Regions from separate parts of the Limosilactobacillus sp. DJ3M12 genome, predicted to be linked through region 1. Evidence: riboswitches for the same ligand, from Rfam matches in the RefSeq annotation. Region 1 holds a riboswitch; the other holds the start of a gene.

The links. Region 1 has a riboswitch for lysine ahead of lysA (diaminopimelate decarboxylase). Riboswitches for the same ligand answer to the same signal wherever they lie in the genome.
Region 2: it holds a riboswitch for lysine, as region 1 does, so the genes downstream of both, QOS06_RS03780 (amino acid permease) here and lysA (diaminopimelate decarboxylase) in region 1, are expected to answer to the same signal.

The regions. Positions count from the first base shown of each region.
Region 1 is NZ_CANCWY010000001.1:30,794-46,607, reverse strand. It holds gene QOS06_RS00225 (glycerate kinase family protein) at 1-610, opposite strand, end outside; gene QOS06_RS00220 (GntP family permease) at 629-1,924, opposite strand; gene QOS06_RS00215 (PucR family transcriptional regulator) at 2,210-3,193, shown strand; gene QOS06_RS00210 (aspartate-semialdehyde dehydrogenase) at 3,251-4,309, opposite strand; gene QOS06_RS00205 (aminotransferase class I/II-fold pyridoxal phosphate-dependent enzyme) at 4,329-5,513, opposite strand; gene dapB (4-hydroxy-tetrahydrodipicolinate reductase) at 5,526-6,305, opposite strand; gene dapA (4-hydroxy-tetrahydrodipicolinate synthase) at 6,309-7,232, opposite strand; gene QOS06_RS00190 (N-acetyldiaminopimelate deacetylase) at 7,260-8,411, opposite strand; gene dapD (2,3,4,5-tetrahydropyridine-2,6-dicarboxylate N-acetyltransferase) at 8,416-9,126, opposite strand; gene lysA (diaminopimelate decarboxylase) at 9,185-10,495, opposite strand; lysine riboswitch at 10,586-10,765, opposite strand; gene QOS06_RS00175 (aspartate kinase) at 10,971-12,329, shown strand; gene dapF (diaminopimelate epimerase) at 12,342-13,343, shown strand; gene QOS06_RS00165 (ribose-phosphate diphosphokinase) at 13,410-14,384, opposite strand; gene recD2 (SF1B family DNA helicase RecD2) at 14,454-15,814, opposite strand, start outside.
Region 2 is NZ_CANCWY010000003.1:97,283-113,096, reverse strand. It holds gene QOS06_RS03785 (deoxynucleoside kinase) at 1-502, opposite strand, end outside; gene QOS06_RS03780 (amino acid permease) at 602-2,077, opposite strand; lysine riboswitch at 2,205-2,379, opposite strand; gene QOS06_RS03775 (GNAT family N-acetyltransferase) at 2,417-2,872, opposite strand; gene QOS06_RS03770 (phosphatase PAP2 family protein) at 2,943-3,617, opposite strand; gene QOS06_RS03765 (threonine/serine exporter family protein) at 3,673-4,146, opposite strand; gene QOS06_RS03760 (threonine/serine exporter family protein) at 4,158-4,913, opposite strand; gene QOS06_RS03755 (cold-shock protein) at 5,015-5,215, opposite strand; gene QOS06_RS03750 (metal-dependent transcriptional regulator) at 5,362-6,036, opposite strand; gene QOS06_RS03745 (cation diffusion facilitator family transporter) at 6,219-7,139, shown strand; gene QOS06_RS03740 (VIT1/CCC1 transporter family protein) at 7,204-7,896, opposite strand; gene QOS06_RS03735 (VIT1/CCC1 transporter family protein) at 7,911-8,594, opposite strand; gene QOS06_RS03730 (universal stress protein) at 8,766-9,242, opposite strand; gene QOS06_RS03725 (amino acid ABC transporter ATP-binding protein) at 9,520-10,260, shown strand; gene QOS06_RS03720 (transporter substrate-binding domain-containing protein) at 10,273-11,103, shown strand; gene QOS06_RS03715 (amino acid ABC transporter permease) at 11,103-11,741, shown strand; gene QOS06_RS03710 (amino acid ABC transporter permease) at 11,754-12,407, shown strand; gene QOS06_RS03705 (CPBP family intramembrane glutamic endopeptidase) at 12,520-13,707, opposite strand; gene rnjA (ribonuclease J1) at 13,855-15,711, opposite strand.

The sequences.
Region 1 (15,814 bases):
CCCCATTTTTTCCTGTTAATGGGTTGGTAACGTCTGATGCAATCTGAATATCTACATTTTTTAAGCGAGGATCTAAGTCTCCAAAATCTATTTGCTCTAAACTTGCTAACTCACCACCGCCTAAACCAATTTCATGATTATCAGCATCCAGTAAACGTGCTCCAAGTGCTTGGGCCATTCCCGCCCCGCCATCAACGGTTGCACTTCCACCAATTCCAATAATTATTTTTTTTATGTTATGGTCAAGAGCATCCTTAATTAACTCGCCGGTACCATATGTAGTTGTAATAAGCGGGTTCGCAGTCTCCTTATTAACAAATTGAAGGCCACTTGCCGCTGCCATTTCAATCACTGCTGTTTCCCCATCACCTAATATTCCGTACTCAGCATTAACTAATTTATTTAATGGGTTGTGGACTTTAGCAATCATTTTTCGACCGTTAGTCGCATCAACTAAGGATTGAACAGTTCCTTCTCCTCCATCAGCCATTGGAACTAAAACATACTCGGCATTCGGAAACACTCTTTTAATTCCTTCTGCCATCACATTTGCTGCTTCTTTTGCTGTTAGTCCGCCTTTAAATGAATCTGGAGCAATTACAAATTTCATCACTGATCATCCTTTCATTTATAGTAAATGCAAAAAGCCATACAAGATAGTTGCGGTTAACATTGCGGAACCTCCAACTAAGAATTCATAAAAAATACCTTGCGATCGTTCTTTAATATCCATATGCATTGCATTCGCTGTAACATGGAAATAGTTTCCTTGAGGTAATTGGTCAATGACAATCGCCCCAGTATGAACCATTGCAGCCGCTGCAAGTGGTGCAACACCAAATCCTAAAATAGACTTGGCAAAAGAACCAGTAGCTAAAATAACACCCGTAGAGGTTGAAGCAGTTGCTCCGGCCATGAGAATACCAGAAAGTGGTGCTAATAAGACACCAGGCACATGACTTGCCTTAATAAGTTCGATTAATAACTCTGGGAAAGTAGACGCAGTAATAGTAGCACCAATTGCACCTGCACCAATTAAAATCATTACTACGCCAGTCATTCGACTAACACCGGTCTGAGCATAACTCTTAATTTTTTCACCTTTTCCCATTGCTAGAGCACCTATTATTGCTGCAAATGGCAAAACATAGGTAGCATCTAAATTTACTTTTGCTAATAATGGTAAATGACAAATAGTTCCAATTGGTCCTAATAAAAGTAAAACTATTGCAATAACAGGAGCAACGATGGCTTGTTTAAATGTCGGCAAATCACTTTGCTTGATCGTTTTTGCACTATCTTCAAGATCTTGTTCTAGAACTGCCCTACCTTTTTTGCGGATCATTCTAGCTACAACAACTGTAACTATTAAAGCGATGACGGCAGGAATAAAATCAGCAATCATTACTTGACTTAGTTCAAGCCCAAAACCCTTTGCTGCTGCAATTGTATTTGCATTTGGTGAGATTATGTTACCTGCCTTGCCTCCACCAGATAAGGCAACCAATAAAGATAATTTTGAAATATGCATATTGCGACCAACTTCAAGGGCAATTGGTGCAACAATTAAAACAGCGACTGGGATAAAGACACCCACAGCTGTAATTACCATCGTTGCTAGAGCTAATGCAAAAATAGCTAACCGATCACCAAATTTATTAACGATTGTCCGTGCAAGGGTTTCGGCAGCCCCAGAATCCATCATAACACCAGCTAACATTCCTGCTGCTAATACTCGAAGGACCGTTCCCATTACACTTTGTTCACCTTTAACCAAAATATTAATAGTTCCTTCTAAACCAGCCCCACCAATAACGGCGCCGACTATTGCACCTAGTAATAATGAATATACTGGATCTAATTTTCGTAAAATTAAAAAAATCGCAAGTGCTAATCCTATTAATGCTCCCCACCAAGAAATCATTTTATAAGCCTCCTCTTTGATTGCTAGTAAAGAAATATTAAAATAAGATAAAATATCACAAGAAACAGTATCCCTTTGTCATCGTTTACATTAATCCTTAAACAAGCTTATAACAAGTTATGTTTTGCACAAAGATTATTATGCATTTTGTACACAAATCCTATTATCAAAATCTTATCGTCTAATTACCAATCAGTAAGGAGAAAATAATGGAACTCAAACCAGAACTTGCACAATCAATTGTCGATCATATGATCGACGCAAATACCGTATAACATTAATATTATGAATAAGAAAGGTTATATTATTGCAAGTGGAAATAAAAGCAGGATAAATACTTTACATGTTGGAGCTGTTGATGCGATAAAACAGCGAAAAACACTACCAATGGAGCAACAATATGGAAATCATGGACAGCCAGGCGTTAATATGCCCTTAAAATTTAAAAATGAAATTATTGGTGTTGTTGGAATTACTGGTGACCCTAATAAAGTTACTCCCCTAGCATCATTGCTAAAAACAGCAGTCGAGCTCTTGCTACAGCAAAAACAAGAAAATGAACAAGAGCACGAAATTGAAAAAGTTAAACAAAGATTTATTTATAGGTGGATTAATGTCAGCAAGTATCAAAATCCGCAACTTGATAGTGAACTAGTTGAGGAAGCAAATCGTCTAAATATAAATCTAGCAAAACAACGACTTGTAATTGCAATTGCTGGGAGTTCTCAGATAATCAAAAACCTTAAACTAGATCAGGAAACAATTATTTTTTCTCTTACTAATCACATTGAGTTGATTATCCTCAGTTCAAAGCACCAAGAAACATATATTCAACAAAAACTTGAACATCAAGAAATTGAATACGGTATCAGTAATTGGGGTAATTTGCTTGGTAGATTAGCGGAGCAAGCAGTTACAACACTGCGATTAAGTAATATTTTTGGAAAGCCATCATTTAGGCATTACTCACAAGTCTCTTTTATTAAACAGGTATTAGATAGTGATTTAAATTTAATAGCAGTTAATGATCAATATGAAGCTTTACTAAAAAGAAAAGATGGGAAAGAATTGATCGATACAATCCGTGAGTTCATTAAGTGTAATATGAGTGTAAATCAAACTGCGCATAATTTATTTGTACACCGTAATACACTTAATAACCGATTACTTCGCATTAAAAAACTTTTTGAACTAGATCCTAAAAATACTGAAGACTTATTTCAACTTTTTATTGGCTACATTACTTTTTACTATCGACAAACTTTATAACCATACAAAAAATACTCCCTATATTCAGAGAGTATTTTTTATTATGATTATAAAATTTTAAACTAACCCATTTGCGACTAAACGTTCTGCATTTTCAACGGTATTCCAAGCCGCCCCTTTAAGGAGATTATCAGCAACAACCCACATATTAAAGGAACCAGGATTTTCTTCATCTGCACGGAGACGACCAACAAAAGTGTCACGCTTGCCAACAGCATTAATTGGTTGAGGATAAACCTGGTGCGCAGGATCATCCTGCAGAACTACCCCGGGAGCGTCCTTTAATACTGCCCGCAATTGGTCAACAGTTACCGTTGGATCATCAACAGTAAAGTAAATCGATTCTCCATGAGCAATTGGGACAGGTACACGAACACAAGTGGCAGTAACCTTAATATCCTTAGCGTCCATGTCGTTTAACATGATCTTCTTTGTTTCGTGGATCATCTTCCATTCTTCATGGGAGTAACCATCATCTTCAAAGACATCGATCTGGGGTAATAAATTAAAAGCTAATGGATAATGCTTCTTGTCACCCTTTGTTGGCAAAATCTTGGCATCTGCTTGCATATCTTTACCATCAAGGTAGTCTTGAGTTTCTTGTCGTAATTCATTTAAGGCTGATTGGCCTGCTCCTGAAGCTGCTTGGTAAGTCGAAACAATAATTTGATTTAATCCAAATGCTTGGCGGATTGGTTCCAATGCTACCACCATTTGAATTGTCGAACAGTTAGGATTAGCAATGATTCCGTGATGATTTTTTAACGCCTCTTCATTTACTTCTGGAACTACTAGCGGTACATCAGGTTCCATTCGAAAAGCACTCGTATTATCAACACAAACTGCTCCCCGTTTTACTGCTTCTGGAAGGAACTTTTTTGATACTGATCCACCAGCAGATGAAAGCACAATATCAACCCCATTAAAAGAATCAGGTGTCGTTTCTTCAACAGTGATCGGTTGGCCTTTAAATGATAATTGTTTACCAGCTGACTTAGCAGATGCCAGTAATTTCACACTCTTTACTGGAATTGTTGATTGTTCCAATTGCTGAATCATCCGTGTACCAACTGCACCAGTAGCACCCAAAATTGCGACATTATATTCTTTACTCATCTTAGTTCCTTCTTTCAACCTATCCTAAATTATTCATAAAATTTTGTAACCGTTCAATCGCCGTATCAATAACAGAATCTGCCGCTGCATATGATAAGCGAATGTATCCTTCTCCACCAGGACCAAATGCATTTCCAGGAATTACGCCAACTTTAGCTTCGTGGGCTAGTTTACGAGCAAAAGCGAGATCATCCTTCCCAAATTGCGCAGGGATTTTAGCAAAAATATAAAATGCGCCATCTGGCAACGCAATTTCAAAGCCCATCTTTCTCATTGCACTCGCAAGTTTATCTCTCCGTTGACGATAGGCCCGCTTAAATTCTTGCGGATCATCATTCCCGTTTTCTAACGCTTCAATCGCGGCCGCTTGAGCAGTATCATTTGGGCACGTTACCATAAATGAATGCATCTTTGACATCGTTGAAATAAATTCTCCTGGGCCAGCCACATATCCTAAACGATAACCCGTCATTGCATGTGATTTTGATAAACCACTAATCAGAATTGTCTGCTCGGGCAAAAGTGTCGCAAGTGAATGGAAGGGTTGATCGTACATCAATGAACTATAAATCTCATCAACAATCGCATAGATATGATGATCTTCAATTACTTTAGCCAATGCTTTTAACTCTTCTTCAGTGTACGAACGGCCAGTTGGATTATTAGGATAATTTAAGAGAACAGCCTTTACTGCCGGACCCTCTTTTGCTAATACCTCTTCTAGTCTTTCAGCGGATAACAAAAAGCCATCTTCAGCAGTGTTAACTTTGATCGGTTCAGCACCAGTTAGAGAAACACTCGGGAAATATAGCGAAAATGCTGGAGTGGGAATAATTACTTTATCTCCCGGATTTAACATTGCAAAAGTTGTCGCGGTTACCGCTTCTGTTGCCCCAATCGTTACTACAATTTCGGTTTCAGGGTCATAGTAAACGTGACGACTCTGCTCAAGATATTTACTAATCGCTTTGCGTAATTCAATCTTACCCTTACTCGACGAATAGTGAGAATCATCATTTTGAATACTTTCAATTGCTGCCTTCTTAACATGATCTGGCACAGCAAAGTCCGGTTCCCCAAGCGTTAATTTTACTAGTCCAGGAACGGCAGAAATTTCTTCATCAAATGCGCGAATCTGTGCTGGCGGAACAGCTGCCAGATGACTATTTACGGTTGTTGCTAATTCAGCATGGAGTCTTGGCATTTTTTCACCCTCTTATAAAATATTTTCTAAGCCAATTACCAATTTTGATAATCCATCAACTTTCTCCAGAGCAACCTTAACCCCATTCATAAAGGATTGACGGTCAAATGAGTCTTGGCGGATAGTTAGGGCCTCGCCATCCCCACCAAAGAGAACTTGTTCGTGAGCAATGTACCCCGGAAGTCGAACAGCATGAATCTTAATTCCATGGTAGTCGCCACCCCGCGCACCGGTTAAGCTCTCTGTCTCATCAGGATTCGTCTCATGTGCAGGACGGACTTGATCGATCAACTTTGCGGTACTCAAAGCCGTTCCTGATGGGGCATCTTTTTTATCACCATGATGCATTTCAATAATTTCAACGTCCGGGAAATATTTAGCTGCTTCCTGAGCAAATTTCATAAGAAGAACTGCCGACATCCCAAAATTAGCAGCGATCAATCCACCCACTTGTTTTTCTTCACTGAGGCGCACCAGGTCTGCTTGTTGTTCATCGGTTAAGCCGGTTGTTCCAACAATCGGCCTCATTCCGTGTTCAAGCGCAAACTTAACATTCTGATAAACAGCACTTGGCAAGGTGAAATCAATCCAAATATCAGCAACGCCATCTTCAATTTCATCCAAAGTTTGATAAGGATGAACAGATGATGCAAGGTGAAAATCAGCCATATTCTCTTTTGTTAAGGTTGGTGCAAGCGCAGCAGTAATTTCAAACCCAGCGAGTGAGTTCACTAGATCAACAGCCTTTTGTCCCATTGCTCCAGTCGCACCAGCAATTAAAACTTTTTTCATGCTTTATTCCCCCAAATTTAAAGGTAAGTTCTTGGCAGTCAACGAATTAGTAGGTAATGATAAGGCAGTCTCTAATTCGCGTTTTTCTTCTTCATTTAATGGAAGAATTGGTAAGCGACAACTACCAACGTTAAAACCTTGCGCATTCAAAACAGCTTTAACTGGTGATGGTGATGGGAACATAAACAAAGCGGCCATCCGGGGAGTTAACCACCGTTGCAACTTACCAGCAGTTTGATAATCGCCTCGGTATAGTGAGTCATACATTTGGCGCATTTGATCGACATAGGTATGGGAAGCAACCGAGATAACCCCATTTGCTCCTAAAACCCGGGCAGTTAGCGCCTGTGCATCTTCACCCGTGAAAACTGCAAAATCAGGGTCGCGGTGTTCAACAATGTATTCAAGTTCTTCCAAAGATGTACATTGTTTTACAGCGGCGATATTTTGATGGTGCGACAATTCTACTACGGTTTCCTGAGCCATCTTTACCCCTGTACGACCAGGAATGTTGTAAATGATGATTGGGAGGTCAACATTATCCGCAACTGCTGTGAAATGAGCAACCATTCCCCGTTGGTTAGGTTTGTTATAAGGAGGAACAACAACAAGGGCATAATCGATACCGTTAATTTGCGCAACCTCATTAGTAAAGGCAATCGTTTCCTTAGTATTATTGCTACCAGTTCCAGCAATAACCGGAACCCGTCCGTTTACAATTTCACCGAAATGTTGGTATAGCTCAATTTTTTCATCATGAGTGAGTTCTGGAGTTTCCCCAGTAGTCCCCCCGATAACAAAACCATTACTCCCATGTTCAATTAAGTAATTTGTCAAATATTCTAAACGACCATAGTCAATATTTCCCTCATCATCAAAAGGGGTTACAATTGCCGTCATTAAGTCTGCATTTTGTAATAATGTCATATTATTTCCTCCATTATTTGTTCCCTATTAATTTTGCATCCGATATTCAAGAAAACCAGTAATCGCATCTACTCCACGTTTAATTGCTTTTTCATTGGGGGTAAGGGTGGCCGAATGTAATTGTGAATCATCTTCAACCCCAAGCCAAAACATGGTTCCCGGAAATTTAGCCAGTAAGTAGCCAAAGTCTTCCCCAGTCATTGCTGGTTCTGTTTCGATAAAGTTTACAGTTGGTGTTTCTTCCATATAATGGATAAACCGTTTTGTTAATTCTGGATTATTTTCTACTGGCCAATAGCCACCCTGATTTAATTCAAGGGAAACATCCATGTTAAAACTACGCCCGATTCCTTCACATACGTCCTTCAAGCGATCATCAATAGTTTCAATCATCGTCTGCGTTAGTCCCCGAATCGTTCCTTCAATCCGTGTATGTCCAGCGATAACATTTCGAATCGTCCCGCCGTCAATCTTTCCTAAAGTAATTACACCACTTTGAATAGGATCGATACTCCGCGAAATCACAGTCTGCACTTGAAGAATTAATGAGGCTGCCGCAACGACCGTATCATTAGCATTTTGAGGATACGCCGCGTGACCGCCCTTACCATTGAGGTCAATATTAACTTCCGTGGTTCCCGCAAACAAGGTCCCCATCCGACAACCAATTGCTCCTGCTGGCAAATCAGGATTATCATGCAAACCGTAAAACTCATCTGGTTTCCACTTTCCGCTAAACAAGCCCAGTTCATATGCCCGCTTTCCACCATTTTCGCTTTCTTCGGCCGGTTGAAAGAAAAACAGGATATTATCTTGCGGCTGGTGTTCACTAAAATAATTCAATACACCTAATGCAACCGTCATATGAATATCATGACCACAGGCGTGCATTATTCCCGGATGAGTTGATGAATATGGCAAGCCTGTTTGTTCCTCAACTGGTAAAGCATCAATGTCTGTTCGATATCCAATTGTTCGTTGTGGATTCTGACCATGAACTAACACCATGAGAGCAGTTGGCAATTCCTTAAAAGTACGAACTTCTAAAAATGCTTGGTTAAAACTAGCAACCGTCTCCACTAAGTATTGGTGGGTGTCAAATTCATGGAGAGCTAGTTCCGGAATTTGGTGGAGATGACGACGAATTTGAATTAATTCTTCTTCTGTTAACATCTTCATCCTCCTAAAGCTTCCGTAAATCGTCCTCTAATTCAGTCTTACCAGCAGTTTGGTCATCAACATTCTTAATAAACTTAGCAGGAACTCCCGCAACCATCGTATGAGGAGCAACATCATGAGTAACCACGGCGCCAGCAGCAATGACCGCTCCTTCTCCTACATGAACCCCTTCAATTACCACCGCATTGGCGCCAATCATTACATTGTCATCAATGCGGACTGGTTCAGCTGAAGCCGGTTCAACCACTCCAGCTAATACAGTACCAGCACCAATATGACAGTGGCGACCAACAATTGCACGGCCACCAAGAACTGCCCCCATATCAATCATCGAATCGGCACCAATTTCAGCACCAATATTAATTGTTGCGCCCATCATAATGACAGCATTGTCACCAATAAGCACTTTATCGCGAATAATTGCTCCTGGCTCAATGCGGGCATTAATATCCTTCAAATCAAGCAAAGGGACTGCTGAATTACGCGCATCGTTTTCCACATGGTAAGATTCAATTGCTGAACTGTATTCCTTTAATAACGGTTCAATAACTGTCCAATCACCGAAAATAACACCCGTACGCTGTTCAAGAAATGTTTCTACTTCTGTGGGAAATTCTAAATCACCCAAATTTCCTTTAAGATAGACCTTTACCGGTGTCTTCTTGGGTGCGTTACTAATGTAGTTAATGATTGTTTGTGCATCTAATTCAGCCATAATTATTTACCTCTTTCTTCCTTTATATATGTCAAATTATTGTTGTATATATGTCAAATTATTGTTGGTATGGTTCATCCAAATGAATTAAATCATCATAGGTTTCTCGTTTAATTACAACCTGAGCTGTGCCTTTTTCTGCAAAGACAACTGCTGGACGAGGATTCCGATTATAATTTGAAGCCATTGAATAACCATAAGCACCAGTATCAAGCATCGCTAAGACATCTCCTGGTTTTGTAGCCGGTAATACCTGATTCTGACTGAGGATATCACCAGACTCGCAATACTTTCCTGCTACCCGAACATGTTCAACCAACTCTGCACGAGGATTATTTGCTAAGACCGTTTCATATTGTGCTTCATAAAGTGCTGGACGAATGTTATCACCCATCCCCCCATCAACTGTTACATATGGCTTCAACCCTGGTACATCTTTACGTGATCCAACAGTATAAAGATTATAACCAGCGGGCCCCGCGATTGAACGTCCGGGTTCTATCCAGATCGCTGGCATAGCAAGATTTGTTTCTTTAATTTCAGCTTTAATTACCTTAATAATTGCTGCCACAAATTCTTCTGGAGCAAGTGGTGTATCATCTTTTACATAACGAATTCCAAAACCGCCCCCAACATTGATCACAGCAGCTTGATAGTTAAATTTTTCTTGCCAGTGGGCAGCAACTTCAACCAACTTCTTAGCTACCCCTTCAAATCCCGCAAGCTCAAAAATCTGTGAACCAATATGGGCATGCAACCCTTTCATTTGCATCCGGGGATTCTCGAGGACTTTTGCTAACGCCTCATCTGCCTGTCCTGATTGAAGGTCAAACCCAAACTTACTGTCAACCTGACCAGTTTGAATGTACTTATTTGTATGAGCAGAAATTCCAGGAGTAATTCGCAACATTACATCAACATGTGCATCAAGCTTCTCCAAAACGTCTGCTAGCAATTCAATCTCATGGAAGTTATCAATCATGATTGTTCCCACATGATGGTCAATTGCCATTTCCAATTCTTCCCGTGATTTATTGTTTCCGTGAAAACTAACATCAGCCATTGGAAAGCCGGCTTTGATTGCCGTATATAATTCACCACCAGAAACAACATCAACATGCGCACCTTCTGCAGCAACTACTTGATACATTGCGATTGCTGAAAAAGCTTTACTAGCATAGCTAACCGCATAATCAACATTATTTTCTTCAAAAACCCGCTTAAATGCTCGAATCTGTTGGCGAATCTGTTGAACATCATAAACAACTAACGGGGTACCAAACTGATGAGCTAAGTCAACCGCATCACATCCCCCAATCGTTAGATGACCAGCGGCATTTAATTGTTGATCAGTAATCTGTTCGTTCATTTGTAATTCCTCCATGAGATTTGTAGTAAAGAGGCTATAAAAAATCCACTGTCTGCGCAAACAAACAGTGGAATTCACTTATCCATTCTGATTTGTCGATAGCGCAACGCAAGCTCTTATTGTCCTGCGACAGTCCGTAGCTTATTCAACTACGACCCAGCTACTTAATGTGCCAAACTAAGCGCTTCGGCAACTTCCCTGTTCAACTAACCTCAATGTCTTGGCGGACTAAATTAGTTTACTAGTGTCGGTTGCGCCTCTTCGATTTATACATAGCTTATAAGTCTTTTATGAGAATGTCAATACAAATAATTAAATTTAAAAAGTTTTTTTAATCCATTAGATGTAAGAAAGTTTATTTTACTTACCTTATACAACTTAAAGGTTTGCATGTCTTCCTTAATGTGTTAGAATTCGATTAAATTATTTTAGAGATAAATTAACAACCCTAATTTTCTCAAAGGAGTATTTAAGTATGAAAGTTGTAAAATTTGGTGGAAGTTCTCTGGCTAATGGAGAAGCCTTTCAAAATGCAATTAATATTATTACCTCTGACCCCCAACGCCGGGTAATTGTCACTTCTGCGCCGGGTAAACGTTTTGCCGATGATATTAAAGTTACTGACTTACTGATTAAATATGCCCAAGCAGTAATTGCAGGCCAAAATCCCCAAGAAATCGTTGAACAAATTTTAAATCGATATCAAGAGATTGCCGCTTATTTTGGCTTACCAGCAGATAAATTAATTCCGCTAGTTGAACGACTGGAAGGTCTTCCTAACCATACGTATCCAAATGATAACTATCTCTTGGCCGCTTTCAAAGCTCATGGTGAACGCTTAAACGCTCAACTAATGGCTATCCTTTTGCAGCATTTAGGCTATGAAGCACGTTTTGTGACACCAAGTGAAGCTGGTATTATCGTTACTGGAACACCCAATAATGCTAACGTTATTCCAGAAACATATGCAAACTTGAGTCATTTTACGTTTAATGAGAACGAATTATTAGTATTCCCTGGTTTCTATGGCCTAACTCTTGCTGGACACATTGCTACTTTTTCCCGTGGTGGTTCTGATATCACCGGTGCAATTCTCGCGCGCGGTCTTCACGCTTCAACTTATGAAAATTTCACCGATGTCGATGCTATTTACTCAGCCAATCCACAAATTGTCGACCATCCGCAACCAATTACAACCATGACTTACCGGGAAATGCGAGAACTATCTTATGCTGGTTTCTCCGTCTTTCACGATGAAGCATTGATTCCTGCTATTCAAGGAAATATTCCAATTAATGTTCGTAATACTAATGATCCTGAAAAGCCGGGAACAATGATTGTCCCTGATAAAGATTTTCAACCAAGCGATATTATAACGGGGGTCGTGAGTGGAAAACACTTTGCAGCCCTCTACCTGCACAAATATCTTCTTAACAAGCAAGCAGGTTTTACTCTTCGGATCCTTGAAATTCTCGCAAAGCACAACGTCTCATACGAACATATGCCTTCCGGAATCGATGATATAACAATTATCCTTGATCGGAATGCAATTAATGACCAATTAATCGATACCATCTGCAATGAAATTCAAGAGGAGATTAATCCTGACCGTTTAGAATGGATTGATAATTATGCAATTACCATGGTTGTTGGTGAAGGTATGCGTAATCGCACGGGGGTAATTGATGATATATTAATGCCTCTAGCCGAAAAACACATTGCGGTTCCCATGATTAATCAAGGAGCTTCACGAATTGCAATTATGATCGGAACATACAACGAAGACGCGGATGATGCCGTTCGAGCTATTTACCATCGCTTTTTCGCAAATTAGGAGGAACTATTTATGGTGCAATTATTAAAAGTACACGGATCACAAAATGCCTTTTTTATTCTTGACCAAACACAATTGACTACTCCCCTTACCGATAAAGAACTAGTTTCATTTACCCGAAAAGTAACTGATACACAAAATGGCGTTCTCGGTGGTGCTGATGGCGTTTTAGTTGTTAACCATCCAACTAGACCAGGATCGGTAGCACAAATGCGGGTAATTAACGCAGATGGCAGCGAAGCCTCAATGTGCGGTAATGGTTTGAGAACGGTTGCTCGTTATGTAGCAGAACGTGATAATTTAACCGATTTTAAAGTTGATACAATGAATGCTAGTCTTCGTGTTCGTCAGCATGAAGACCTTGCACCTGGAGTTCCTGCTTTTGCGGTTGAAATTTCACCAGTAAAGTTTGACCGCACTGCTTTGCCATTTGATAATCTTGGCCATGAGCGCCTGTTAGACACCCTCGTCCCTGAGTTATATCCTAACCTCCGTTTTTCAGCCCTTGCTGTTCCTAACCCCCACTTAATTAGTTTTGTTAGTATGGAAGAGCTAAATGGCCCAGCACTTGAAGAATTAGGTACACGGTTAAATAGTGATAATCTTTACTTCAGTGACGGGGTAAATGTTAATTTTGGCCATATTCTTGGTCATAACAAACTCTTTGTAAAAACGTTTGAACGAGGAGTCGGCTTTACAAATGCTTGTGGGACAGGTATGTCTGCCACTAGTCTCACTTTAGCCCTCACTCATCCAGACGCAGCATCATTTAATGAACCAATTAGTGTTTATAATCCTGGTGGCATGGTTAAGACAATTCTTCACCGTGATGACTACAACTACTGGGTCGAACTAATCGGTAATGCTACGTTTACTCATATTATTACTGTAGAGGAGTCAACAATTCACCAAGAAAATCTTGATGAGCTTCAAAGCAGTAGCGTTGAAACGGATGAAAACAAAGCATATTTGGCTTTTGTTAATTCACTACCTTCCTTAAAATTTGAAAACTAAAAAAATTTAAAAGATAAAAATCGATGAAAATTCAGTTTCAACTCTGAATTTTCATCGATTTTTAATTTATTTACGATTAAACAATGTATCAATTGATTGGTTATTGTGGATACGAACAATTGCTTCTTTTAATAAATCGTCCACTGATAATTGAACCAACTTAGGGAATTCTTTCTCTTTTGGTAGGTGGATTGTATCTGTTACAATCATTTTTTCAAGAGGAGAATTTTGTAACGTATTTACCGCATCAGCTGATAATACTGCATGCGTAGCAATTCCGTAAACTTTAGCGGCACCAAAGTTCTTTAATGCTTGTGCAGATAAGTTCATCCGTACTCCTGTATCTACAATATCATCAACAATAATCGCAGTCTTTCCTTTTACATCCCCGATTACATATTCCGGTACTTCTTGTTCAGTCCGTTCCCGAACTTCATTGTTACGGTTATCAATAATCGCAATGGAAGCTTTAATTCGTTCAGCATATTTCCGCGCTAAATTAACGCCAGCATGATCAGGGGCAACTACTACAATATCATCACCCAAGTTTTGTTCCTCAATATATTTAGTAAAAAGACTGGTTGCTTGAAGATGATCAACAGGAATATCAAAGAAACCTTGAACTTGAGGAGCATGAAGGTCAATCGTTACTAGTCGACTAATTTGATCCATTTCAAGAAGGTTGGCGATCAATTTAGCTGTAATTGGTTCACGGCTTCGTGCTTTTCGATCTTGACGTGCATAGCCATAGTATGGCATTACTACGTTAATCTTGGCCGCACTTGCCCGCCGTAGAGCATCAACCATAATTAATAGTTCCATCAAGTTAGTGTTAACTGGATCAGAAACTGACTGGATGACGTAGACCTCACAGCCACGAATACTTTCGTCAATTGTAATTTTAATTTCCCCATCAGCAAAATGACTAATGGAAGCTTTACTCAACGGAATCCCCACGCGTTGAGCAATTTGTTCAGCTAGTTTTGGATTTGAATTTAGTGAAAATAAACGCACATTATCGGCATTTTTTATCTGGGTCATTTTTATACTCCTTTAAAGTTCGACAATAATCATAACTATTATGACAACAAATTACTATTCAAGCAAGTATTATTTGGCTTGATGCAAACTTTGTAAGCTAATATTTTCCATTCCGATTAATGGATCAATTGTCTCTGAATTAATGAGATCAGCTGTTAGGATATATTGCTGAGCATCATTATTTATTAACTGTTCATTTTCTTTTTGAACAGGTTGCGGACTAGAAAGTTCTTTGGTTAACGAATCCGTTTGATGATCCAATTTTGATTTTAGTTCACCATGCTTACTCCAAACCTTATCAAGACGATCGACCAAAGAAGTTTTCCGGTTAACTGCTTCATTTTTTACACTAGTCACAACCGCATACGGCTCACCGATCAAGACTAACTTTTCTGCGGCACGGGTAATCGCCGTATATAAAAGATTTCGTTGAAGCATCCGGCTAAACTGCTGAACAATCGGCAAAAGAACCATCTTAAACTGACTTCCCTGTGCTTTATGGATCGAAATACAATAAGCTAACCGTAATTGATTCCATTCCATGCGGCTATAGCTCACTTCATTACCATCAAAATCGACAGTAATTGATTCATTTTTCTTACCGACTGTCCTACCGCTTTCAATTGCTGTGATTTTTCCAATATCACCATTAAAAATGTTCTTTTCTGGAACATTAACGAGTTGCAGAACCTTATCTCCAACACGAAAAGTTAGTCCCCTAAAATCGACTTCTTGCTTTCCATTAGCTGGAGGATTATATGCCTGTTGTGCAAGTTCATTCAAACGGTCGATTCCCGCCTGTCCGCGGTACATTGGTGCCAAGATTTGAATATCATTTGCGGAATAATCTCGTTTTTTAGAAAGGTCAATAATTTGTTGAACCACACTTGGCACTTGGTTAGCATGGCATGAGATAAATGATCGATCTGGCATTTTATTCGTTAGATCTGATGGTAACTTACCCTCTTTGATAGCATGAGCTAATGGGATAATTGTTGAATCAGCAGCCTGGCGGTGAATATTGGTTAGTTCAACTTTGGGCAGTTCTGCAAAGTCAAGAAGATCATGGAAAATTTGCCCGGGACCAACAGATGGTAATTGGTCTTTATCACCTACCAAAACCACATGCATAGAAGTAGGGACGGCTTGAATAAGAGTCTTAAACAAGAGGGTATCGACCATCGACATTTCATCAATAATCAATAACGAGCCTTCTAAATCGCGGGCATTCATATCAGTTGGCATTTCCCGACCGTTAAGTCCTAGCAAGCGATGGATTGTACTTGCTGGCAAATCTGTAGCTTCACTCATTCGTTTAGCAGCTCGGCCTGTAGGAGCAGCTAGCAAAACAGGAAAAGACTTTTCCTTATATTCATTTACATCCAATGAGAGATTATGAATTTTCGCATAGCTAGCTACAATTCCCTTAA
Region 2 (15,814 bases), on a different contig from region 1:
CATAACGTTCGTTTAAGTTTTTATAATATGAATATAATGAAGGATCATTAGCAATTTGTTCAAATGAACGTCCCCGTTTCTTAATCCGTTCAAGCATTGTCTCAAACGAAATCCTAATTGTAATTAAAAGGTTGGGGGCTTTTTGGTGTGGTTGCTCTGGTAATTCTTCCATCATGTTACCTAATAATGAAGAATAAATATTTGACTCCGTTTCCGTAGCTCGACCCATATCTGCGTTTAACTTGAATAATAAGGCATCTTCAAAAATTGAACGGTCCAAAACATTTAAATCATTTGAGTATGAATCTTTAATCTCATCAAGCCGCTTGTTTAAAAAGTAAATCTGTAATAAGAAACCATATTTTTTAGGATCTTTATAAAAAAGCGGCAAAATTTTATTGTCGTCAACAGATTCATAGAAGGCCTGGCTATTAAGATGGTCTGCCAACAGCTTTGTCAAACTGGTCTTTCCTGCACCGATTGTCCCGGCTATAGCAATCATTAGTTATTTCCCCCTGTTTCAAATTCAAAAAGTAACGAAAACAATTCTAACATTTAAAATAAAAAGGAGCGAGTATTTTCTCGTTCCCTTTTTATTTTATTAATCATCTTCCGGTTCGTACGATTCACCCTTTGTTCGCCTTGATAAATCAACCTTATCAAGCGGAATCAAGTGCGTCTTGTAACGAATCTTGTAGTAGAAGAAAAGAATTAAGAATAATGGAATTCCCATGTAAGTAATTAAAATGTTTTGCCAATCCATTTTTACAAAAGCATCAATGTTTTGACCACAAATAACGACAATACATAGAGTAAGCGCGAATACTGGGCCAAATGGGAACCCTGTTGCATGATACTTCAATTCAGACAGTGTATGGCCTTGCTTAAGAAATGCCCTCCTAAAGCGGTAGTGGGAAATTGCAATTCCTAACCATGCAATAAATCCACACAATCCAGATGCACCAATTAAGTAGTTATAAGCTTTGGGACCAATGAATTGGGTTGCATAGGCTGCTAATGAAACAACCATTGTTCCCAGCAAAGCATAAATAGGAATACCATGCCGGTTTACATAACCAAAAATCCGCCATGCATATCCTTCACGCGCTTGTGAATAAAGCATCCGGGTTGAAGCATATAAACCAGAGTTAGCAGCAGAAATGACGGCAGTTAAGATAACCGCATTCATTGCACTAGCCGCAAATGCTAATCCTGCCCGCTTAAACACAATCGTAAATGGACTCATTGTAATATTTGAAACGTCTTGATTCAATAAGTTCTTATCTGTGTAAGGAAGGATGCAGGCAATAACAAAAATAGCAAAAATATAAAAAAGTAAAATTCGCCAGAAAGTTGAATGGATTGCCTTTGAGACAGACTTTTCTGGTGTAGCAGCTTCACCAGCAGTAATTCCAACTAATTCTGTTCCTTGGAATGAGAACCCAGCAACCAAGAAAACACTAATAATTGCTGGCACACCTCCAACAAACGGTGCCTGCTTATAGTGGAAGTTGCTTAATCCAACTGGCTTACCACCCATAATTCCAAAAATAATTGCAACACCGACAATTAAAAATACGATAACTGTGACAACTTTGATTAAAGCAAGCCAAAATTCAGTTTCACCATAAGATCGTACTGATAAATAATTGATTAAGAAAATTAATACCATCACTGTTACACTAAAAATCCAGCCTGGAACATTAGGAAGCCAATAATTCATTACAATTCCCGCAGTTGTAACATCTACGGGGATTGTAATCGCCCAGTTAAACCAATAATTCCAACCAAGAGCAAAACCTAGTGCTGGATCAACAAATTTTGTTGAATAAGCTGAAAATGACCCAGTTAATGGCATATATGTTGCCATTTCCCCTAGACTCGTCATTAGGAAATAAACCATAATTCCCATAATTCCATATGCAACTAACGCTCCGCCAGGTCCCGCAGTTGAAATAGCGGATCCACTGGCAATAAAAAGTCCCGTACCGATTGTTCCACCAAGAGCAATCATGGACAAGTGACGTGTCTGTAATGTCCGTTCCATATGACCCGTCGACTTAGATTCATCTGCCATAAATATATTTCCTCCAAATTTGTGTGCCTTAACGTCAACATTTTCGAAGAGGATAAATTAAAAGGGTCTTCTGATCGGTAACCCCACCAGAAGACCCAACTTAATACCTATAATTAATCGTTGAATCAATTTAGGAAGCGCCCCGCAATTATTGCGACAGTCTATAGCCTATTGTGACTATAGCCCAACATCTACCAGAAATAAGCTAAGTAGTGTTTCGGCATATTTTCCTTTTACTAATACTCCGGTGCTTATTCACCTAATACTAGTTACTGATAAAATATGCAACCTCTTCATCGAATGAAATTATACCCCACTCAAATAAAAATGCAAGTCCGATTATTTAATAATGCATTGCCATAAGTCATCCTTGTCATAAGTAAAACCACATTTAACAAGTACTCGCTGAGAACGATAATTGCTTTGTTTGCACTCCGCATGAATCGTAATTTTAGATGGCAAAATAGAAATAAATTTTTGAAGTGCAGTTGTCATTATGCCTTTATTCCATTGGTTTTGCTGCAAAAGATAACCTAATTCATAATGATGAGCAATTCTTTTTCCTTCATCCCCATACCAAGCACTTAATACAATCATCCCCACTACATCTTCATTTAGTTTCACTACCATTACATGATTCTGGCGAACAAACATCTTAATAGCTTGCACACGTTTTTCTCTTTGAAGTGGTAAAAGCAGTCCCACTGCTTGTGTTAAGTTTTCATTATCCAACAATTTAACTATTGCTCCTAAATTGTTATTAGTTTTTGCTGATTCAATTATAATTTCACTCATTTTTCTCCTATTTCCCGGGAAATAAAAAAGAGAAGCAACCAAAAAGATTGCCCTCCATCAATTTCGATTATTAAATTTCAATACTACGGAAGAACGGAATCCGTTGCAATCGTGGTGCCCAAGCGACATAGAGCCATTCAGCTACTTGTAACCATGCATAAGCTAATAACATTGCACCAATAGTATCAAAAGGCCAGTGAGCATAAAGATATACCCGCGATACCGCCAAAAAGAAGACTGCAAATATTAATAAAATTTGCAAAATTGTGCGGACAGATGCTTTTTGAATAAGCGGAATTACAATTAAGAATAAAATTGCTACTACCAAGAAGAATCCTAAAGTGTGACCACTAGGGAAACTATAGCCATCATCTGCTGCCAAGTGTTGTGCAGGACGGACCCGCTTAACGATGTGTTTAATAATTGTTCCAAGCACATCACCACCAAAAATCGTTCCTAATGACCATAAAGCCGGGATGCGATAGCCCTTCAACCATAAAACACCTGCAATAATAAATACCCATACTAAATCTAAGACCGGTTTAACTAAAAATGAAAGTAAGCTCATCAAAGCATGGAACCAACCAATTCCTTCCAGGCGCTGACTAGTAAATAACGACTGCAGAACAGCATCAATCATTGTTAGCACTGACGAATTAAACATAATTAATAGCATCAATGCGATAAAGAAACCACCGCTTAAGGCAAAGCGCCACCACCGATGATCATCACGTTCAATAAACATAATCAAGGATTCTCCTAACTTAAATTAATTAATCAAAAATAAGTATACCACAGTGTCAAAAATTCCATCGTGACTTTTTGATTAAATATTTATGAAGATAGTTCAAAACACGATTTAAAAGCTCTCCCAAACCAAAGCCAAGCGTAATTGCACCAACAATGACAACTACCTGGTAGAAATAAACATTAACAAGATGGTAATTACCAATAGCAAAATTACGAACCATTTTATAAGCCTGTCCTCCAGGCACAAATGGAACTAGCGCGGGCACATTAAAAACAATAATTGGCATTCGTTTTCGACGAGCTGCTGCCTGGCTTAATACCGAAATTAAGATTGCAGCAACTAAATTACTAAACGCAAGGCCAATGCCACTGCAATAATACATTATCCAGTAGACTACCCATACGCCTCCACCAATCATCCCCGCAGTATGATAGGCACGTTTAGGAATATTTAAGAGGATACCAAAACAAACTGTCGAAACATAGCATAAGAAAAATTGTAATAATAGGTTACCCCAATTCATCTCCTACCCTCCTAATTAAAGTGCAGAACAATTACAATTGCACTACCAATCGAAACGGCAGTTAGAATCGCCTCAATCCCTCTTGTAGGTCCACTAATTAAGTTTCCGGAAACTAAATCCCGTGCCGCATTAGTTAAGGGCACCCCAGGAACCAGAGGCATAACCGCACCAATAATAATATCATTAATATTATTAGCAAGGTGCATTTTAACAAAGATCACCGCCAAAATACCTATAATTAAGGAAGAACAAAACTCTCCTAAATATTGAATCTTAAACTTTCGTAAAAGGTATGAAAATGCTCCGTAACCTACGCCACCTGCAAGAAAGCCAGCCCAAGAATCAGAAACATTACCTGTAAAGACAATCATTAATGCACCACTTAAAATCGCAGCAGCAAATGATTCATACCAGTTTTGCCATCTTGACATCTTTTGGTGATCAATCTTTTTTAATTTAGCAAATGCTTGTGGAACATCAATTTTGCGCCGTGCTAGTTCACGAGAAACTTCATTGACATCCGCAATTTTACTTAAATTGTTTTTGCGATGACGAATAGTAATTACTTGGGCATCAGGTTCATTAATCGTCCCAACTACAATTCCAGTTACGGTTGTAAAAGCCTGAAAGCCATGAAGTCCTGCACTTTTTGCCATTCGGGATAAGGTGTCGTTAACTCGTTCCATATTTGATCCATTTTCAATTAAAAGTCTCCCAGCTAGCAAACAAGTCTTTAGTGCTAGTGCTTGTCGTCGTTTCGTTAACATCTTTTCGCCTTCTCTGTTCAAAGATATTTATTATTATCCTCTGTTTAGATAAGGAGCTCAATACAAAAAAACGGCCGGAAAAATCCAGTCGTTTTTTGTATTTAGTCTTTAACTACATTTGCAGCTTGAAGGCCACGTTCGCCTTCTTCAACTTCAAACGTAACATGTTGTCCTTCGCTCAATGACTTAAAGCCATCCCCTTGAATAGCAGAAAAATGAACAAACACGTCATCGCCGCTTTCACGAGTAATGAAGCCATACCCCTTATCGTCATTAAACCATTTAACAGTTCCTTGTTCCATGTTGGAAATCCTCCTGTGCATTAAGCACTAATATAATTTGTAATTCGTCTCAGGTGAAGAGATCCATTTGCAATGAAACAATCGAACCAACCGCACTTAAAAAAACTACAAAAACCATTGTATCACATAAGCAATCATTTACATAATTAACCTTTATTTTCTTGAGCTGTGTCCGGTTCAATAAAAATATTATGTGAGGCCTTATATGAAACATTAATTTCTTGGTCGTTATCCTCTTTTTGAATCACAATTGGTCCTTCAAAAGGCTCATGGCGAATTACAGTTACTTGTTCCTGAGGTCGTAATCCTAACTCTTCTAAGTAAGTGAGAAGTTCATGATTATCTAAGAATCGTTCTAGTTCAACTTTTTCCCCATCATCAGCATCTGCTAATAAACGATGTGTTACATCTGGGAACTTGCCATTAGCTGATGGAATTACTCCACCATGCGGACAATGATCAGGGTGTTGAAGAAAAGCATCTAAGGCCGTTGCTAGTCGATCACTTGTCTGATGTTCAAGAATTTCCGCTTCTGAATGGACGTCGGCAAAATTGTAGTGAAGCTTATCCACTAAAAATGTTTCCCATAAACGATGCTTTCGAACTAATTCTGCAGCATACTTTTGTCCCTTTTCAGTTAAAGAAATACCAGCATATGGTTCATGAACAACTAGCCCTTCGTCAGCCAACTTAGAAATCATCTCGGTTACTGATCCAGCGGCAATTCCTAGTCCAAGGGAAATCTCTTTATTAGAAACTTTTTTATGACTACCACCTAATTCAAAAATAATTTTTAGATAGTCTTCCTTCATTGGAGTCAAATTGTTTCACCTCTGGGTATTAAAATTTGGCCTACGATCGGTCATTATGTGTTTTTATATATTAACATTGAACCCAAATTGATTATAGCATATTATTAAAAGTGTAGTTTGGAAAGCCTAACTTTTTTGTTATAAGCTTTTTATAAACCCGCAATCGATCTTTACGGAGGAGTAGGTAAATCATGGACGAAAAAGTAACAGGGAAACGCTTTTTAGCAGTTACCCTCCTAAATGTATTAATTACAATTGTTGAAATCTTCGGAGGTATTCTTTCAGGAAGTTTAGCCTTACTATCAGATGCTTTTCATAATTTAGGGGATTCGCTTTCCATTGTACTAGGCTACTTTGCCCAGCATATTGGCGGGCAACCAGAGAATCAGCAACGAACTTATGGCTACCGTCGAGCTGAAATCCTCTCAGCATTAACTAATAGTATTTTTTTAATTGTTATCTCTGTCTTTTTAATTATTGAAGCTATTAAGCGGTTAGAGCATCCCCAGCATATTAACGGGGGCATTATGTTAACTGTAGCCGTGATTGGTCTGCTTGCCAACTTTATTTCTGCAGCCCTCTTACATGCCGGAAGCGAAGACAGCTTAAATGTCAAAGCAACTTATCTCCATATTCTAAGTGATGCACTTTCATCAGTTGCCGTTATCATTGGAGGAATCATTCTTACCTTTGTTAATGTTCCATGGCTTGATCCCGCCTTGACAATTGGGGTTGCCCTCTATATTGCTTATGAGGCTTGGCCAATTATTAATCAAACCATTAAAATTCTCATGCAGTCCTCCCCAGATCTTGATTATAATTCCATTGAAAATGATTTAAAGCAAATCGACGGAGTTACGGCAGTTCATCACGTCCATGCATGGATGATGGATGAACACCGAATCATTTTCTCTGCCCATCTTAATTGTGATGACTTGCCACTAAGGCAGGTTGAGCGAATCTATAGTCAAGTAGAAAAAATCTTGCATGAAAAATATGGGATCTGTCACGTTACTATTCAAGCAGAATATCACCGTGGGAAAGATGAAAAATTATTCAACACTCCTGTTGATGAAAAGAACGTTATTAATAACGATTTCAAAGAGGACTAAAATTAAAAGGAAGCAAAAAGTTGAGCGAAAACTCAGCCTCTTGCTTCCTATTTTTTTACATCGATTAAAATAATTTTCCGACTCCATAGTGAATCGTAATCGTAATCAAACCAATAATAATATTTCGAATAACTGCAATTTTTACAAGCCCGTTCCCGAGTTTAGAACTGATATAACCGGTTAGAGCGCTCGTAAAGGCAACTGCCAAAATCACGGCATACCACTTATATGCTTCGGGAGCAAAAGTCATCGCCATCAACGGAATTAATCCTCCGGCAGCTGCTGAAAAAAGAGAAGAAAATGCAGCATCCCAAGGGTTAAGATAGTGACCAAGCTCAACATCATACTTAATCCGAACAACTGTCTCGAGGGGCTTTTTATTAAGGAGATCCTTAGCAATTTTGATTGATGTTTCAGGAGTAACTCCTTTATTTACATAATAGTCTTTTACTGCCGCAAGTTCCCCTTCATAATCGTCCTTTAAGAGTTGCTCTTCTTTAGCAACGGCCGCTTTTTCTGTATCCTTTTGAGTAGATACAGAGGCATATTCGCCAGAAGCCATTGAAAATGCACAGGCAAGCAAATCAGATAAGCCAGCAATGAAGATAGTAAAACGGTCACTTGTCGCTGCTGCCACCGATACCAAAACACCGACAACAGTCAAAATCCCATCATTTGAACCTAGTACCCCTGCTCGTAACGTATTCAGTTTTTCTTCCATTGTTTGCTTCTGATGCTTTTTCACCTTAATACTCATTTAATCTCATCTCCCTACCGCGCAAATAATTGTCCAATCAGGTACGTAACCCCCATTGTTAATAATCCAGCAGCTGCATTCCTGATCATCGATTTAATCCGGTTAGATTTTCCTAAAACCGCCGCAAAATAACCAGTAATTAACAAGGCAATTAGAACTGCAATTGCGGTTGCTAAGATTCGAACATTTGCGGGAGAAACGGTAACCGCCACCATTGGTAAAATTGAACCAGTTGGAAAGGATATAAAGGAAGCAATCGCCGCAGCATATGGACTTGTAAACTCATTGGGATTAAAGCCATAGCGCTCTTGAACAGCTGTCCCTAAGGCATCTTTTTCCATTAATTCTTTCGTCGCTTGTTTAGCTAATTGCGAATCAATGTCTTGAGCTTCATATTTCTTTTGAACATAGTCAAATTCATGCTGGTATTGATTCTGAAGCCGCTGCTTTTCACTAATCAAAGCCATTTTTTGTGAGTCCTTTTGGGTCGAAACTGAGACGTACTCCCCCATACACATTGAGATCATACCGGCAAGTGTTCCGGACAAACCCGCGATTAAGATGGAACGGGCATTACTCGTTGCCGCTGCCACCCCGATAACAATTCCGGCAATTGAAATAATCCCATCATTAGCCCCCATCACACTTGCACGCAGAACGTTTACCTTTTGTGCTAGTGACATCTTTTTCTTGGACAAATTTATCCCTTCCCTCTTTTAGTTTAGAATCATTATAACATAGAGATAAGTAAAAACAACCAAATAATCTTCAAATGATATTCTATCTTAGAATCATTAAAAAATATATTTTCATGTAAAAAGCGATAGTCCTAATCAGAACTATCGCAATAATCTTAAAAATTAAATTATTTATTCATAAGCCTGAACAGTGTTTGTCCGAATAACAAATACTGACGTTCCAGCATGACGAGCCATGTATGATGCCTGAGAACCAACCGCCTTACGATTACCCTTCTTACCAATTGAACCAACAACTAATAAATCTGGCTGAAAAGCGGGGATAACATGATTACAAATCCGCTCAGCTGGCCGCTCCCCACGATCAACAATCGCCGTAATCTTTTCTGGATCAACGCCGTAATCAATTGCTGCTTGGACATATTCATTTACCCGTTGACGTAATTCGTCTTCACTGCTATGAACATAATCCTTATCTAAGATTTGATATACATTTACCCGGTCAGTTTCTAAAATTGATACAATTCCTAGCTCTGAACCATCACGTTTCGCCTTATCAACCGCGTATGAGAAAGCGGCACGGGCATCTGGTGCATCGTCAACACCAACGAGGATCTTCTTGAACTTCTTTGGCTTTATTTCGAACATTAGTATTCTCCTCCCTATGTTCTACACTTTAACGGTGAAGCATTACTCGCTCCTCTTCGTTAAATCATATTCTTCACTCCTTATGTTACTACTTATCTCGATTTTGTAAATAATTATTTTGGCCTTCCTAAAATAAAAGTGATTTATTAAAGAATTTTATAATTATTTTTTCAAATTCACTTCTACACAATTCTCATTTTGACGACTTATAGAACAATCGATATAATAAAAGTTACTTACTTCTTGATAATATCAACGAAATGGGGTTAATTATTTCATGTCAATGATTGAATTTCATAATGTACAAAAATATTATGGCAAGTTTCATGCATTAAAAGATATTAATTTAACAATCGATGATGGTGAAACAGTTGTTTTAATTGGGCCATCTGGCTCGGGAAAAAGTAGTTTAATCCGGACTGTTAATGGTTTAGATCCTATTAGAGACGGTCAATTAATCGTTAATGGGTTTGACCTTGCCGATAAGAAAACCAATGTAAATTTAATTCGAAAAGATGTCGGAATGGTCTTTCAACACTTTAACTTATACAACAATAAGAGTGTTATCGAAAACATAATGCTCGCACCACGAATTGTATTAAAGCGTCCGGAAGAAGAAAACCGTGAGTTAGCAATGAAACTGCTTGATAAAGTTGGCCTTGCAAATAAAGCTGAAAGTATGCCTGCTCAGCTATCTGGAGGGCAAAAACAACGAATTGCGATTGCCCGCAGTCTTGCTATGAAGCCTAAATGCCTCCTATTCGATGAACCAACAAGTGCTCTCGATCCTGAAATGATTGATGATGTTTTAGACGTTATGAAAGATATCGCTAAAAACTCCAACATGACAATGTTAGTAGTGACCCACGAAATGGGCTTTGCACGGGCAGTTGCTGACCGGGTTATTTTTATGGCAGATGGTCGGATCTTAGAAGACGATTCCACCGAAAAATTCTTTGGCGACCAGCCTTCTACAGAGCGTGCTCGCGAATTTATGAGTAAGATCAGTGGTCACTAAGGAGGAATTATAATGAAAAAGTATTGGCGATTGATTAGTCTTAGCGCCCTCCTCTTTGTTGCTCTCCTTACTCTTTCTGCCTGCGGTACCTCAATTGCAAAAAAAGATGTTCTGACCGAAGATATGCGTAGTCAACGAATTATCTGGGGAGTTAAAGCAGATACCCGCCTATTTGGGCTGGAAAATATCCGGACAGGAAAGCTAGAAGGATTTGAAATTGATCTTGCAACAGCTATTACAAAAAAGATCCTCGGCCCACAGGGAAAACCAATTTTTGTTCCTGTAACCAGCGGAACCCGGGTGCCCCTATTAAAAAATGGTAATATTGATGCGATTATGGCAACCATGACGATCACTCCTGAGCGAGAAAAGCAAGTTGACTTTACCCATTCTTACTTTGATGCTGGTCAATCTCTCCTAGTTAAAAAGGGAAGTCCAATCAAAAACATCAGCGATTTAAATCGACGAGGTGCTATAATTCTTGGGGTTTCTGGATCAAATTCAGTTAAAAACGTTGCGAAGTTTGCTCCTAAAGCACGTGCCCTTCAATTATCTGACTATGCTCAAGCGATGACGGCCCTTAAATCTAAACAGGGGGATGCCCTTACCACTGATAATGGGATTCTCTATGGGATGGCAGCTGAAAACCCAGGCTATGAAGTTGTCGGCGGTAACTTTACTAAAGAACCTTATGGAATCGCCGTTAACAAAAATCAAACACGTTTTCGCAATAAATTAAACTGGGCGTTAAGAGAAGTTGAAAAGGATGGAACCTACAACCGTCTTCTTCTTAAATGGTTTGGCAATGTTAAAGGATTTAATTATCAGGAGATGAAGCGCTAATGTTAAATTTAATTATAAATGAGTGGCATCCCCTTTTAACCGGCCTCTGGAATACTATTCTATGTAGCCTTATTGCACTAATCGGGAGCCTTATTATTGGAACCTTTTTTGCCCTTCTCGAAATTTCGCAGCATCGGGTTTTAAAAATCATCGGTCATGTCTATGTGGAGGTCTTTCGTAATATCCCACTATTGGTAATTACAATGGCTTTTTTCCTGATTATCCCAATGTATGTAGTGAAAATTAATGGATTTACTGCGGGAACAATTGGCTTAACTCTTTATACGTCTGCATTTATTGCTGAAACTGTGCGTGCTGGAATTAATTCAATTGATCCTGGTCAAATGGAAGGAGCCCTTGCCAATGGACTTACTTATGGACAAGCGATGCGCTACATTGTTTTACCACAAGCATTTCGCGTTGTTATTCCACCACTTGGCAATCAATTTATCAATTTGGTTAAAAACTCATCGGTCCTTGCCTTTGTCGCTGGCTTTGATCTTATGTACCAAGGAAATCTAATTGCAAACGATACCTTAGCAACTATGCCCACGTATTTCATTGTCGGGATCATGTACCTCATCATCACGCTTCCGTTGAGTTATTATATGCGACACCTTGAAAAGAAATTAGCCTAGGAGGGATGATCAATGCAAAACTTTATTGACGCTTATTCATGGATTAATATCCGTTTCCTCCTAGAAGGACTTTGGATTACGATTGAAGTTTCCGTAATTTCAATTATAATCAGTTTTATTTTGGGAACTTTTCTCGGAATTATTCGTTACGCTAACATCAAATACTTATCAGCAATTGTAGGATTCATTATCGATATTATCCGTAATCTTCCTCTCCTGCTAATAATTTTCTTCACCTACTTTGGCCTCCCCAATATCGAAATTAAACCAGAAATTATTCCTGCCGCAATTATGGCGCTTTCAATTTTCGAATCGGCAATGGTTGCTGAAATCGTTCGCTCAGGGATAAATTCGATTGATTACGGTCAAACGGAAGGGGCATTAGCTAATGGATTAACTAAGTGGCAAGCATTACGAATTATTGTCTTACCACAAGCAATTAAGAATATGATGCCGGCTCTCGTTAGTCAGTTCATTTCATTAGTTAAGGATACATCACTAGCAACAATCATCGTCTTGCCAGAGTTAATGTACCACGCCCAGATCATCTATGGTCAAAACACAAATTATATTATTCCGATGTTCGTTGCGTTAGCAGTCCTCTACTTTATTGTCTGCTACTCATTATCATTGGTTGCACGTTATTTGCATAAACACATTGCATAAGTATAAACAGAGGCTGAGAAAAACAACAGTTTTTTCTCAGCCTCGTTTTATATGAATATTGTTACGATATCGCGGAAATTAACCACAAGGCGGTTAATTTCCACTCACTTATTTAATACTGAATCATAAAGTCAAACCGTTGATGCTCTCCGGTCAAGCGATTAACATGCCGTTCCATCACTTGACGTCGTTGTCCAAACATCATCCAAACGGCGATTCCAATAAATACTACTAATTCTATTCCCGTCCCAATCCAATTTTGAACTGTTACTTTGCCAGTCATCAACGTTGAATCAGAAGCAATAAATGCCGTCCAATCTAATAGGAAGTGCATTACCATTGCTAGCCATAATTGACCAGTATAAACATAAACGGTTGCAAAAAATAGTCCAATCCCAGCTGCGCTAACTGCTTGTAAAACAGTCATTGACCATTCTTGAGGGCCATAGTTGGTAAGATGAACAATTCCGAATAAAATTGAACTCGTTGCCAATGCCAACGGAAGGCGTTGCTTAACATTGCGCCAAGCATAGAATAAGATGCCAAGAATAGCAAAACGGAATAAGGTCTCTTCCATTACCGCAGCCTCAAACGCCGAAAGGGTAAAATCCCAATTAGCACGGTGGAGCCTTGGCATTTCTCCCGTATTTAAGGCCATAAAGATAATATCAACAACAACTAATCCAGCAAATATCCCCCAATTAAAATCACCGCTCCAGTGTGGTTTTAATCCTGGCCATGATAAATGCCACGTCCGCATAACAGTTGTCGTAAGAATAAAGAAAGCAACTGCGCCAACTGCACCAGTCGATAATGCTAATAATAAGAAGTGATTATCAACCAAGTCTGTTGGTAAGGCAATCAATGGCGTAAAAACCACCTGAGCTAACCAGGCAATAAAGATTAGCCGTTCGATGCTCCAATGCATGAACTCACCAATTACGCTTGCAAATGGTGCAAACATAATAAAGTAATAAAAAATCATCATTGTCACAACGCCCCGGGATGGTAAATGTAATAGAACAATAATTTCTCGAACCATTACATCCCAAGCAAACACTAAAATTATCGGCTGGGCAATTACCTGCAGCCATGCATTCAACTTTTTAACTAACAAGGATACATTAGGTAAGAGTTCAAAGACTAAACCAATTCCTAAAATAATAACCATGATCAATAATGCTAATGCAACAGTCTGACGATTAAATTCGTAATTACGAATCATCATCATTGCCAAAATGACCAGGGTCGCCCCAATTTGAACCCGGTACCAGATCCTAAGATAATCGTTTCCGGTCATTTTTCCTCATCCTCTCTGGGAAATCTAAAATAATTGCTAAATATGATCATACCAAACAATCTCCTTAGTTTTAAGAACAAATCTTCTTTTTTTAGTTTAAACCACAAAAGAACCTGCAGGCAAAAAAACCGCAAGTTCTTTTATCGTTTATTTTGTGTTTCCAGTTGCAACTGGTTGCTTCTCTTTACTATTCTTCTTTTTAGAATGTTGCTGAGAGTTCCGGTGGGAATGATTATTTTGTCGTTCGTTTTTATGTGTTTGATTATTTTTATTGTTTGGTCGACGATAGTGTTGGTTTTCGGAACGATTATTACCGTTCAAAATTGTCACCATCGGAATAATCACTGGACGACGACCGGTGCGATCATAGAGTAATTTTTGTAAACGGCTGATAATTGTCCGGTTTAATACCCGTTGATCAATGTGTTTGTGATTCTTAAATGTATTAAGGATTGCCCAGAATACTTCATGATTGGCTGCCTTAATCAGCTCTTGTGATTCATGCATATAAACAAAGCCACGAGAAACAATATCAGGCCCCGCAACAATTTGATAATCCTTTAAGTCGACAACCGCAATCGCTGTTACGACACCTTCTTCTGAAAGCAAGCGTCGTTCGCGAATTTCTGGATTTCCAACCGTATCTCCCGCATCACGACCATCAATATAAACATCACTAACACTATCAATATGGTCCGCCACTCGACAAGAGTCTTTCGTAAGAGCTAAAACATCCCCATTTGCAAGGACAAAGCTATTTTCCTTTGGTACACCAGTCATTTCAGCTAACTTAGTGTGAATTTTTTGCATCCGGTATTCCCCGTGAACCGGCGCAAAGAATTTCGGCTTCATCAAGCGGAGCATAAACTCTTCATCAACTTGACCACCGTGCCCGGATGTATGGATATTGTTAACATAACCGTGAATAACATTAGCACCGTCTTCTTCAAGCTTATTGATCAAGGCATTAACGCTAGTCGTGTTACCCGGAATTGGGTTACTTGAGAAAACAACGGTATCCTCAGGCTGAATGGTAATCTGGCGGTGAGTTCCGTTAGCAATCCGACTAAGCGCCGCCATTGGTTCACCCTGCGATCCAGTACACATGATCAATACTTTTTCTGGTGGATAATTGTTAATTTCATTTTGGTCAATAAGTGAATCTTTAGGAATGTTAAGGTACCCTAATTCTTGACCGGCAGTGATTGCATTTTCCATACTGCGACCAAAAACCGCAATTTTTCGCCCTTGCGCAATTGCGGCATCAGATGCTTCACGCAATCGATAAACATTAGATGCAAATGAGGCAAAGATAATGCGTCCCTTAATTCGTTCAAAGATCCGGCGAATATGGATATCAACCCAGCGTTCAGACTTTGTAAATTCTGGTCGTTCAGCGTTTGTACTATCTGATGTTAAAAGGAGAACCCCATCGTCCCCTAACTTAGCCATTTGTTGAAGATTTGGACCAGGTAAATTACCAACCGGTGTCAAATCAAACTTAAAGTCCCCGGTTTGAACAATTGTCCCTTGCGGAGTATGAACTGCAATCCCTAATGTATCAGGAATTGAGTGGGTTGTCCGGAAGAAACTAACCCATAATTTCTTAAAGTGAACCTCATCAAATTCATTGATTTCATGCAATTCGGCATTTCTTAGTAAGTGTTTTTCTTCCAGTTTTCCTTTAATTAATGACATTGCAAATGGTCCAGCATAAATAGGTGCATTGACCTTTTGTAAGAAGAATGGTAATCCTCCAATGTGGTCTTCGTGACCGTGAGTAATAAAGATTCCCTTAATCTTATCTTTATTTTCAATGAGGTAATCATAATTTTGAATTACGTAATCCACTCCTAGTAATTCATCTTCGGGGAATAAAACTCCACAGTCAATAACAATAATTTCATCTTGGAATTGTACACAATACATATTTTTACCAATCTCACCAAGACCACCCATGGCGTAAAAGGCAACTTCATTGTTTTTAATCTTTAATTTTGTCATAATACCTTTCCTTCTATAGATTTTTATCATGTTAATTAACGGAATTTAAGTAAGCCAAAAGAACCGCTTTGTTCTGACAAGGTCGGTTATTGATATTCATTTT